Regions from separate parts of the Pseudomonas sp. PDNC002 genome, predicted to be linked through region 3. Evidence: predicted binding sites of a transcription regulator. Region 3 holds the regulator's gene; each other region holds the start of a gene.
The links. Region 3 encodes LexA, which represses DNA repair genes until DNA is damaged. Its sites were predicted from a motif close to CTGTNTNNNNANACAG; they were not measured.
Positions count from the first base shown of each region.

Region 1: imuA (translesion DNA synthesis-associated protein ImuA) is a predicted target of LexA. The motif match lies at 1,292-1,307, and genes of this name have one in related genera.
Region 2: recN (DNA repair protein RecN) is a predicted target of LexA. The motif match lies at 1,401-1,416, and genes of this name have one in related genera.

Region 1 is NZ_CP070356.1:4,614,444-4,617,696, forward strand. It holds gene JVX91_RS20815 (ATP-dependent DNA helicase) at 1-499, shown strand, start outside; gene imuA (translesion DNA synthesis-associated protein ImuA) at 1,406-2,020, shown strand; gene JVX91_RS20825 (DNA polymerase Y family protein) at 2,028-3,253, shown strand, end outside.
Region 2 is NZ_CP070356.1:82,839-86,091, forward strand. It holds gene dnaK (molecular chaperone DnaK) at 1-600, opposite strand, end outside; gene grpE (nucleotide exchange factor GrpE) at 691-1,254, opposite strand; gene recN (DNA repair protein RecN) at 1,440-3,116, shown strand; gene fur (ferric iron uptake transcriptional regulator) at 3,210-3,253, opposite strand, start outside.
Region 3 is NZ_CP070356.1:5,313,737-5,316,989, forward strand. It holds gene nagZ (beta-N-acetylhexosaminidase) at 1-171, opposite strand, end outside; gene JVX91_RS23940 (L,D-transpeptidase) at 181-705, opposite strand; gene JVX91_RS23945 (TetR/AcrR family transcriptional regulator) at 763-1,479, opposite strand; gene lexA (transcriptional repressor LexA) at 1,741-2,355, shown strand; gene sulA (SOS-induced cell division inhibitor SulA) at 2,369-2,842, shown strand; gene JVX91_RS23960 (hypothetical protein) at 2,888-3,127, opposite strand; gene JVX91_RS23965 (DUF6586 family protein) at 3,237-3,253, opposite strand, start outside.

The DNA of each region.
Region 1 (3,253 bases), 700 kb from region 3:
GCAGGCGCTGGAACGCTTCGCCGCCGAGCACCCGGACATTCCACGCTGGGTGCAGTCGCGCAGCATGAACGAGCTCGAGCGCCAGGCCTTCCTCGACCGCTTCACCCCGCACTCGCAGGGTATCGGTTTCGCCGTGCTCGGCGGCGCGTTCGGTGAAGGCATCGACCTGCCGGGCGACCGCCTGATCGGCGCCTTCATCGCCACCCTGGGTCTGCCGCAGGTGAACGAGGTCAACGAGGAGATCAAGCAACGCATGCAGGGCATGTTCGGCGATGGCTACGACTACACCTACCTGTTCCCCGGCCTGCAGAAGGTCGTCCAGGCGGCCGGTCGGGTGATCCGCACGCCCACGGATTCGGGGGTGATCTATCTGCTCGATGATCGATTCAACCAGCCGGCGGTGCGGCGGTTGTTGCCGGGGTGGTGGAAGCCGGAGCGGCTGAAACTCGTTGCCGATCCGCCGCGTTCGAAGGAGCCGCAGGGGTTTCTGTTGCTGTAACCCTTCGCGCGAATTTTCCGGCCTTTTGTAGGCCTTGTGCCGCGCGGTTCGCGAGTAAGGACTAGGTGTCCCTTCGGTTCTGCGAAGAGTGCTCCGAGCGTCCCTGTAGGAGCGAGCTTGCTCGCGCCCCCCGCCTGATGCCGGCCCTGCCGGAGAATCGCGGAGAAGCTCCGCTCCTACAAGGTCAAAAGCCCCTCACCCTAACCCTCTCCCGCAAGCGGGAGAGGGGACTGTTCTGAGCAGGGTGAAACCATTGTGTCAGCTGGCACGGATGGCTCCTTCTCCCCGTGGGAGAGAGGACCGTTTGGTGCAGGATGAATTTTCGGCATCAATTGGTACGAACGGCCCCCTCTCCCTCGGGGAGAGGGCTGGGGTGAGGGAGAAGCATCGGCACGGACTTCCTCGGAAAGACAGTTGCTCCTGCTAAACGAAAAACCGGATGTCCAGGGCAAGACCTTTGCCCTCTTTGGGTGGGGCGAAACAAGCAGTTCGTGCATATCGAAGCGACGCAGCCCCCCAAACTTAAGCATCGTGGAAAAAGCCCCTCCTGCAAGATCAAAAGCCCTCACCCTAGCCCTCTCCCGCAGGCGAGAGAGGGGACTGTTCGGCGCAGGATGAAGCTTCGGCGTCAGCCGGCACGGACGGCTCCCTCTCCCTGGGGAGAGGGCTGGGGTGAGGGGGATGTACTGGCACAGACTTGCCGACAGTGGCAGTTGCTTCTACCGGTCTCACCCCGCACACCAAACCACCACCAGACCAACCGCCATTGACGGCACCATCTCACGAGATAAACTGTATATACATACAGTTATTTCCGAGCAATCCCATGCAACTCCCATCCATCTTCCTCCCCCGGCCCTCCCGCCGGACGCATGACCGTCGCCGCTCGCCGGCCGGGAGGCCGTGATGGGTAGCGTGGTCGCGCTCGACACCCTGTTCCACCAGCGCCAGGTCTGGAAAGGCCAGCCCCAGGGCCTGCCACCCAGCCAGCAACCCACCGGCCACGCCGTGCTGGACCAGGCCCTGCCCACCGGTGGCTGGCCGGAAGCCGCCCTCAGCGAAATCCTCCTGGCCCAGGAAGGCATCGGCGAGCTTCAGTTGGTCTGGCCAACCCTCGCGCGACTCAGTGCAGCCGGCGAGCGCATCGTGCTGGTCGCCCCGCCCCACGTGCCCTACCCGGCCGCCTGGCAGGCGGCCGGCGTGATGCTCGATCAACTGGCCATCGTCCGCGCCGAAGGCCGCGATGCGCTCTGGGCCGCCGAACAATGCCTGCGCTCGGGCAGTTGCGGCGCCGTGCTGTGCTGGCCGCAGCAGGCCGATGACCGCGCCCTGCGCCGCCTGCAGGTGGCCGCCGAAACCGGGCAGACCCTGGCCATCGCCTACCGCTCGCAGCGCGAAGCGCTCAACCCCTCGCCCGCCGCCCTGCGCCTGGCGTTGGACGCCACCCCGGCACAACTGCGCGTACTCAAGTGCCGTGGCGGGCTGGCGCCGGCGCGGCCCATCCCGCTGCCCTGGCACTGAGGTCGTCATGCTCTGGGCCTGCATTCTCCTGCCGCAACTGGCAATGGACGGCGTGCTGCGCAGCCGTCCCGAGCCGGACGCCGCCCTGGCGCTGCTCGCCGGGCCGACGCAGCGCCGCGTGCTGCAAGCGGTGAACCCGGCGGCGCGGGCGCTGGGGCTCAAGCCCGGCCAGTCGCTCACCGCCGCCCAGGCCCTGAGCCGCGACTTCGCCACCGCCGACTATGACCTGCACGAGGTGGAGCGCTACCAGGACCTGCTGGCCGCCTGGGCCTATGGTTTCAGCTCGCAGGTCAGCCAGCACTACCCGCGTGCGCTGCTGCTGGAGGTGCAGTCCAGCCTGCAACTCTTCGGCCCTTGGCCGCGCTTCGAGGCGCGTCTGCGCGAGGAGTTGAACGCACTGGGCTTCCGCCACCGCATCACCGCCGCGCCCAACCCGACCGCCGCGCGCATCCTCGCCAACGGCCACGACGGCCTGGCGATCCACGACAACCAGCAGTTGCGCCAGTACCTGGGCAGGATGCCCCTGGAGCGCCTGGGCCTGGAGCGCGACGCCGCCACCTCGCTGGGCCGCATGGGCCTGCGCAGCCTGCAGCAGCTGCTCGCCCTGCCGCGCGAGAGCCTGGCCCGGCGCTTCCCGCCGCAGGTGCTGCGGCAGGTCGACACCCTGCTCGGCCAGCGCCCGCTGGCCCTGGAGTTCTACCGGCCGCCGGACAGCTTCGAGTCGCGCATCGAGCTGAACTTCGACGTGGAATCCACCCAGGCCCTGCTCTTCCCGCTGCGCCGCCTGACCGCCGACCTCGGCGCCTTCCTCGCCGGGCGCGACAGCGGTGTGCAGCGCTTCGTCCTTCATCTGGAATACCACGACGGCCCGGATACGCCGATGCCGGTGGGCCTGCTCAGCGCCGAGCGCGAGGCGGCGATGCTCTTCGAATTGGCTCGCGGCCGCCTGGAACAACTGCAACTGCGCGCCCCGGTACACAGCGTGCGACTTATCGCCGACGATTTGCCGCCCTTCGTGCCGCAGCACCGCGAACTATTCGACGACCGCCCGCAGCAATCCCAACCCTGGGAACAGCTGCGCGAACGCCTGCGTGCGCGGCTGGGCGACGACGCCGTGCATGGCCTCGGCGGCCGCGCCGAGCATCGCCCGGAGCGCGCCTGGCAGGATCAATCCACCCCACGCCTGCCCATCACCGACGTCCCGCGCCCTGGCTGGCTACTGGCCGAACCCCA
Region 2 (3,253 bases), 1.2 Mb from region 3:
GAAGGTACCGCCGCCCAGGTCATAGACGATGATGGTGTGGTCGCCCTTGGCCTTGTCCAGGCCGTAGGCCAGCGCAGCCGCGGTCGGCTCGTTGATGATGCGCTTGACGTCCAGACCGGCGATACGGCCGGCGTCCTTGGTGGCCTGACGCTGGCTGTCGTTGAAGTAGGCCGGAACGGTGATGACCGCTTCGGTGACCGGCTCGCCCAGGTAGTCCTCGGCGGTCTTCTTCATCTTCTTCAGGACTTCGGCGGAGACCTGCGGCGGAGCCATCTTCTGGCCCTTGGCCTCGACCCAGGCGTCGCCGTTGTCAGCCTTGACGATCTTGTACGGGACCATCTTGATGTCTTTCTGTACGACGTCTTCTTCAAAACGACGGCCGATCAGGCGCTTGACGGCGTACAGTGTGTTGGTCGGGTTGGTCACCGCCTGGCGCTTGGCCGGCTGACCTACCAGGATTTCGCCGTCGTTGGCGTAGCCGATGATCGACGGGGTGGTACGAGCGCCTTCGGCGTTCTCGATGACCTTGACGTTACCGTTCTCCAGGATGGACACACAGGAGTTGGTGGTCCCCAGGTCGATACCAATGATTTTGCCCATATTTCACTCTCCAGAAATTAGATTCCGCGCTGACCCTGTTGCGGGTCTTTGGCTCGGTTGATTACCCAGATGGGGACCGGGTGGTGGATTTCAAGCCTTCTCGTCGATCGAAGGCGGAGTTTGTTCGGGTGCCTTGCTGACCACGACCATGGCCGGACGCAGCAGGCGACCGTTGAGCAGGTAACCCTTCTGGAACACCTTGACCACGCTGCCCGGCTCGAGGCGGATGCTCTCTTCCATGGCCATGGCCTGGTGGTGTTCGGGGTTGAACGGCTCGCCGTGCGGGTCGACCGGCTCGAGGTTGTAGCGCACCAGCGTGTCGTGGAACATCTTCAGCGTCAGCTCGATGCCTTCGCGCATCGGCTTGATCGCCTCGTCTTCCGGGTTCGACATTTCCAGCGCGCGCTCGAGGGTATCGACGATCGGCAGCAGGTCGCCGGCGAATTTCTCCAGGGCGAACTTGTGCGCTTTTTCCACGTCCTGCTCGGCGCGGCGGCGGACGTTCTGCAATTCGGCGACGGCGCGCAGGCTCTGGTCCTTCGCCGCGGCTACCTGTTCTTCCAGTTCCAGCACGCGGGCGTTCAGGTCTCCGGCGGCGCCGGTTTCCGGCTGCTCGTTGAACTGGGAATCCTGAGTCTGTTGTTCGTCAGACATGCCACTCTCCTAAAAAAGAAAATAAGCCTTTGAAAACAAAGCGAACCCGATGGTCCGCGGCTCTGCCGACTATATGGGGCGCAATTTTTCGAGTTCAAGGGTCATGACACCCTGTCGACAGGGAGAATTGCCACCGGCAAAAAATACTGTATAAATAACCAGACATTTCCTCGGAGCCGCCGCCCATGCTGGTTCACCTGTCCGTTCACAACTACGCCATCGTCGAGCATCTCGATCTCGAGCTCGCCGCCGGCATGACCGTGATCACCGGCGAAACCGGCGCCGGCAAGTCGATCATGCTCGACGCCCTCGGCCTCGCCCTGGGCGACCGCGCTGACAGCGGCGTGGTGCGCCCCGGCTCCGACAAGGCAGACATTCTCGCCAGCTTCGATGTCAGCGCGATTGCCGAAGCCCGCGACTGGCTCGCCGAGCGCGACCTTGAGCAGGACGGCCCGTGCATCCTGCGCCGGGTGATCACCGCCGAAGGCCGCTCCCGCGCCTACATCAACGGCACACCGTGCCCGCTGGGCGACCTCAAGCACCTGGGCGAGTTGCTGATCGATATCCACAGCCAGCACGAGCACCAGTCGTTGCTCAAGGCCGACACCCACCGGCGCCTGCTGGATGAGTTCGCCGGCAGCCAGGACCTGGCGCGCCAGGTACACCTCGCTGCGCAGCGCTGGAAGCAGACCCGCCAGGAGCTGGATCGCCTGTCGCGCAGTGGCGACGAACAGCGAGCCCGCCACCAACTGCTCAGCTACCAGCTGGAAGAGCTGGAAAACCTCGGCCTGGGTGACAACGAACTGGAGTCGCTGGAAGCCGAACACAAGACCCAGAGCAACGCCGGTAGCCTGATAGCCGCCTGCCGCCAGGTAGTCGAGCTATGCAGCGAGAGCGATGCCGGTAACGTCCTCTCCGCGCTGACCTCCAGCCTCAATCGCCTGACGGCGTTCCAGAGCCAGCCAGTCGCCCTGAGCGAAGCGGTGAACCTGCTCTCCAGTGCACAGATCCAGGTCGAGGAAGCCATCGGTGAGCTGAACCGCTTCGTCGATCACTTCGATGCCGATCCGTTGCGTCTGCAACAGCTGGAAGAGCGCATGGATGCGATCTACAGCCTGGCGCGCAAGCACCGCGTGCAGCCCCATGAGCTGCAGAACCTGCAACAAAACCTACTGGATGAACTCGAGGCCCTGAACGCCGACGACGAAGCCGTCGAGCGCCTGGGCGACGAGTTGGCCGCTTACGCCCGTCATTATCAGGAGAAAGCCGAAGAGTTGAGCCGCATCCGCCAAGACGCCGCGCCGCTGCTGGCCAAGGCAGTCGAAGTCGAGATGCAGCGCCTGGGCATGCCGGGCGGGCGGTTCGCCATCGAACTGCGCGAAGCCACCTCGGACGAGCCGCAGGTAAACGGCCTGGAACAGCTGGAATTCCTCGTCAGCGCCAACCCGGGCCAGCCGTTGAAAGGCCTGGCGAAGGTCGCCTCGGGCGGCGAATTGTCGCGGATCAGCCTGGCGATCCAGGTGATCACCGCGCAGACTTCGCGCACTCCCACCCTGGTCTTCGACGAAGTGGACGTCGGCATCGGCGGCCCCACCGCGGAAGTGGTCGGCCAATTGCTGCGGCGCCTGGGTGATCGCGGCCAGGTACTGACAGTCACCCACTTGCCGCAGGTTGCCGCCCAGGGTCACCAGCACCTGTTCGTGCACAAGGACCGCGACACCAGCGAGACCCGCACCGCCGTCGCCAACCTGAAGAAGGCCGAGCGCATCGAAGAAATCGCCCGCATGCTCGGCGGAGTCGACCTGACCAAGGAATCCCTGGCCCACGCGCGCAAGATGGTGGATTCGGCCGTCCAGGGCTGATTCCTTCTATGTAGGAGCGAGCTTGCTCCTACAAAAGAACCGCGCAAACGAAAACGGCGACCCGAGGGTCGCCGTTTTTGCATCCGCGTACGCTTACTTCTTCTTGCGCACGTAGAGCACCAGGTTGTGATCGACGA
Region 3 (3,253 bases):
CAGATCGGGGCGCACCGCGCGGATGGCGGCCATCAGCTCACGCACCTGGCGCGGCGATTCGATGTTGCGGGCGAAGATGATCAGGCCGCCCACTTCCGGGTGGCGCAGGATCTGGCGGTCCTCGGCGGTGAGCCAGGTGCCGCCGATGTCGAGCATCAGGGAGCCTTGCATGCGTATTCCTTAATCCAGTTGCGCCGCCCGCCAGTCGGGGCAGGCGGCTTCATCGATACGAACCCGGCAATGGAGGGGAACGCGGGGAAAGAGTTCCAGCAGGTCGTCATTGCGCAGGCGGATACAGCCGTGGGAAAGCGGCGTGCCCATAGGCTCGCAGTCCGGCGTGCCGTGCAGGTAGATATAGCGGCGGAAGGTATCGACCTCGCCCATCCGGTTGCGCCCCAGCTCGCAGCCGCTGAGCCAGAGGATGCGCGAGAGGATCCAGTCGCGCCCGGGAAACGCCGCGTGTAGGTCGGGCGTCCAGGTCTCGCCGGTCCAGCGTCGCCCTTTCAGCACTGCGCCCTTGGGCAGCTCGTCGCCAATCCGGGCGCGAACCTGATGCAGGCCGCGTGGCGTACAACCGGAGCCGTTGCGCTCCCCCGCGCCATTGGCAGCAGTGGAAACCTGCACGCGCACGACCAGGCGCCCTGCGGCAAAGCCGTAGAGCATCTGGTCAGCAACGGAAATATGGAGGAGATCGAGAGCAGCCATGGCCGGCTACTTTAGCCGATCAGGACAACGCAGCCCAGCACAAGGCTGGGCCGAGGATTACACCTTGGCCGGTGCCGGCGCGGTGCTGGATTTGGTGCGCGGCTTGAGCTGGGCGCCGGCCAGCGAAGGATCGCTGACACCACTGTCGGCACGCATGCCAGCGGCGAGGAACGGCACCATCAGGCGCATGACCTGCTCGATGGAAGTGTTCACGCCAAAATCGTTCTCAGCCATGGCACGCAGGGCCTTGATACCGGACATGCTGAACACCGCAGTACCCAGCATGAAGTGCACGCGCCAGAACAGCTCCAGCGGCGGCAGACGTGGCGCTGATTCGTTTACCAGCAGCATGTAGCGACGGAATACCTTTCCGTAGACCTCTTCGAGGTACTTGCGCAGGTGACCCTGACTCTGACTGAAGGCCAGTCCGAGCAGGCGCATGAAGATCGACAGGTCGTTACCACTGCGAGGCTTCACCGCCATCGCCTGGACCACGAGCAGTTCGAGCAGCTCTTCCAGGCTGGCGCGCGGCGCGTCCGGCTTTGCCTGGCGGCGATCCAGCTCCTTTTCGAGACTGGCGCAGAACGGACCGAGGAAGCGCGAGAAGACCGCCTGGATCAGCGCCTTCTTCGAGCCGAAGTGATAGTTCACCGCAGCGAGGTTCACCCCCGCCTTGCTGGTGATCAGACGCAAGGAGGTTTCGGCGAAGCCTTTCTCCGCGAACAGCTGTTCCGCAGCATCCAGGATGCGTTCGACGGTTTCCGACTGGGCCATGGCTACTCCGCCTGACAAACACTTGTTTGAAACATACGTTTCAGCATCTTCTATTGTCAAGCAAAGTGCGATGGATTGTTACCAATATCATGGCAATGCGACGAGACGCCGGGTTCGCATAAGACTAATTAGCAAGACGCCCGCCAGCCGCCAAAGGTTACATGCACGAACGTTCCACTGACAGCCGCGCGAAATAAGCATTGCCAGCCCGCCATCACTGTATATAATTCCAGTCACTGTATAAAAAGCCAGAGTATGGACATGCTGAAGCTCACGCCGCGCCAAGCCGAGATCCTCGCCTTTATCAAACGCTGCCTGGAAGCCAACGGCTACCCGCCCACCCGCGCGGAAATCGCCCAGGAACTCGGCTTCAAGTCGCCCAATGCCGCCGAGGAGCACTTGAAAGCCCTCGCCCGCAAAGGCGCCATCGAGATGACCCCGGGCGCCTCCCGCGGCATCCGCATTCCCGGCTTCGAGCCCAAGGCCGCCGCCAATGACGACGAGCTGCCGATCATCGGCCGCGTCGCCGCCGGCGCACCGCTCCTGGCCGAGCAGAACGTCGACGACACCTGCCGCATCAACCCCACCTTCTTCAATCCTCCAGCCGACTATCTGCTACGCGTGCGCGGCCAGAGCATGAAGGACGTCGGCATCATGGACGGCGACTTGCTCGCCGTGCACGTCACCCGCGAAGCACGCAACGGCCAGATCGTGGTTGCCCGCCTGGGTGAAGAGGTGACGGTGAAGCGCTTCAAGCGCGAAGGCAGCAAGGTCTGGCTGCTCGCCGAAAACCCCGAGTTCGCGCCCATCGAGGTCGATCTCAAGGAACAGGAACTGGTCATCGAAGGCTTGAGCGTCGGCGTGATCCGTCGCTGAACAGGAGACATCCATGCAGTACCCGCAGCCGCTGAACCTGCCGCAACTCCCGCTGTTCCAGGAAGCACTCTGGGCGAGCGGTACTGCTCCCCTGCTCCCGGAGCTGATGGAAGATGAACCCGCCGACGACGAGAGCGCCTTCAGCGAGATCTCCCTGCGCGGCCTGCCCGGTCAATGCCTGACCTTGCTGGCCCCGATGCTCCGTGAGCTCAGCGAGGAAAGCGACTCGCGCTGGCTGACGCTGATCGCACCGCCCTCCAGCCTGACGCCGGACTGGCTGCGCAAGGCCGGCCTGAACCGCGAGCGCATCCTGCTGCTCCCCGCCCGAGACCAGGCGGCAGCACAGGCCCTGGCCTGCGAGGCGCTGCGCCTGGGCAACAGCCATACCGTAGTGAGCTGGCTGAACCTCAGTGCAAAAGCGCGCACGCAGCTGTCCCGCGCCGCCGTTGCCGGTCAGGCGCAGAGCCTGAATATTCGTCTGGGTTGAAGCAGAAGCCTCGCCGCGAACGCGGCGAAGCGGAATAACTGAATCTCAGTGCAGGACGCGCGGACCTTCCTCGTCCATGCTCACGTCACCACCTTCAGCGAGACGGCCCGCCATCTGCACGCCGACATTGAACATCGCCTTGGCGATCTCGATATGCTGGCCTTGCAGGAAACCCTTGGCATCAGCGGAAAACTCCAGGGTCACCAGCGCCTCCTCTTCGTCCGCACGACGCAGCACGATACGCCCGTCAGGCAGCTCGACAATTTCCAGAAATGAGGTTGGCATAGCGACGTTCTCCACAGCAGAACGCGTAGTGTAACAGCCACATTCGCTACGCCCTAGCCAAAGGTGTCACTGCCCGACCGGAAGGCCAGCATGTGAAGAGCAGCGGGAATCAGAGCTCGGTGAGGG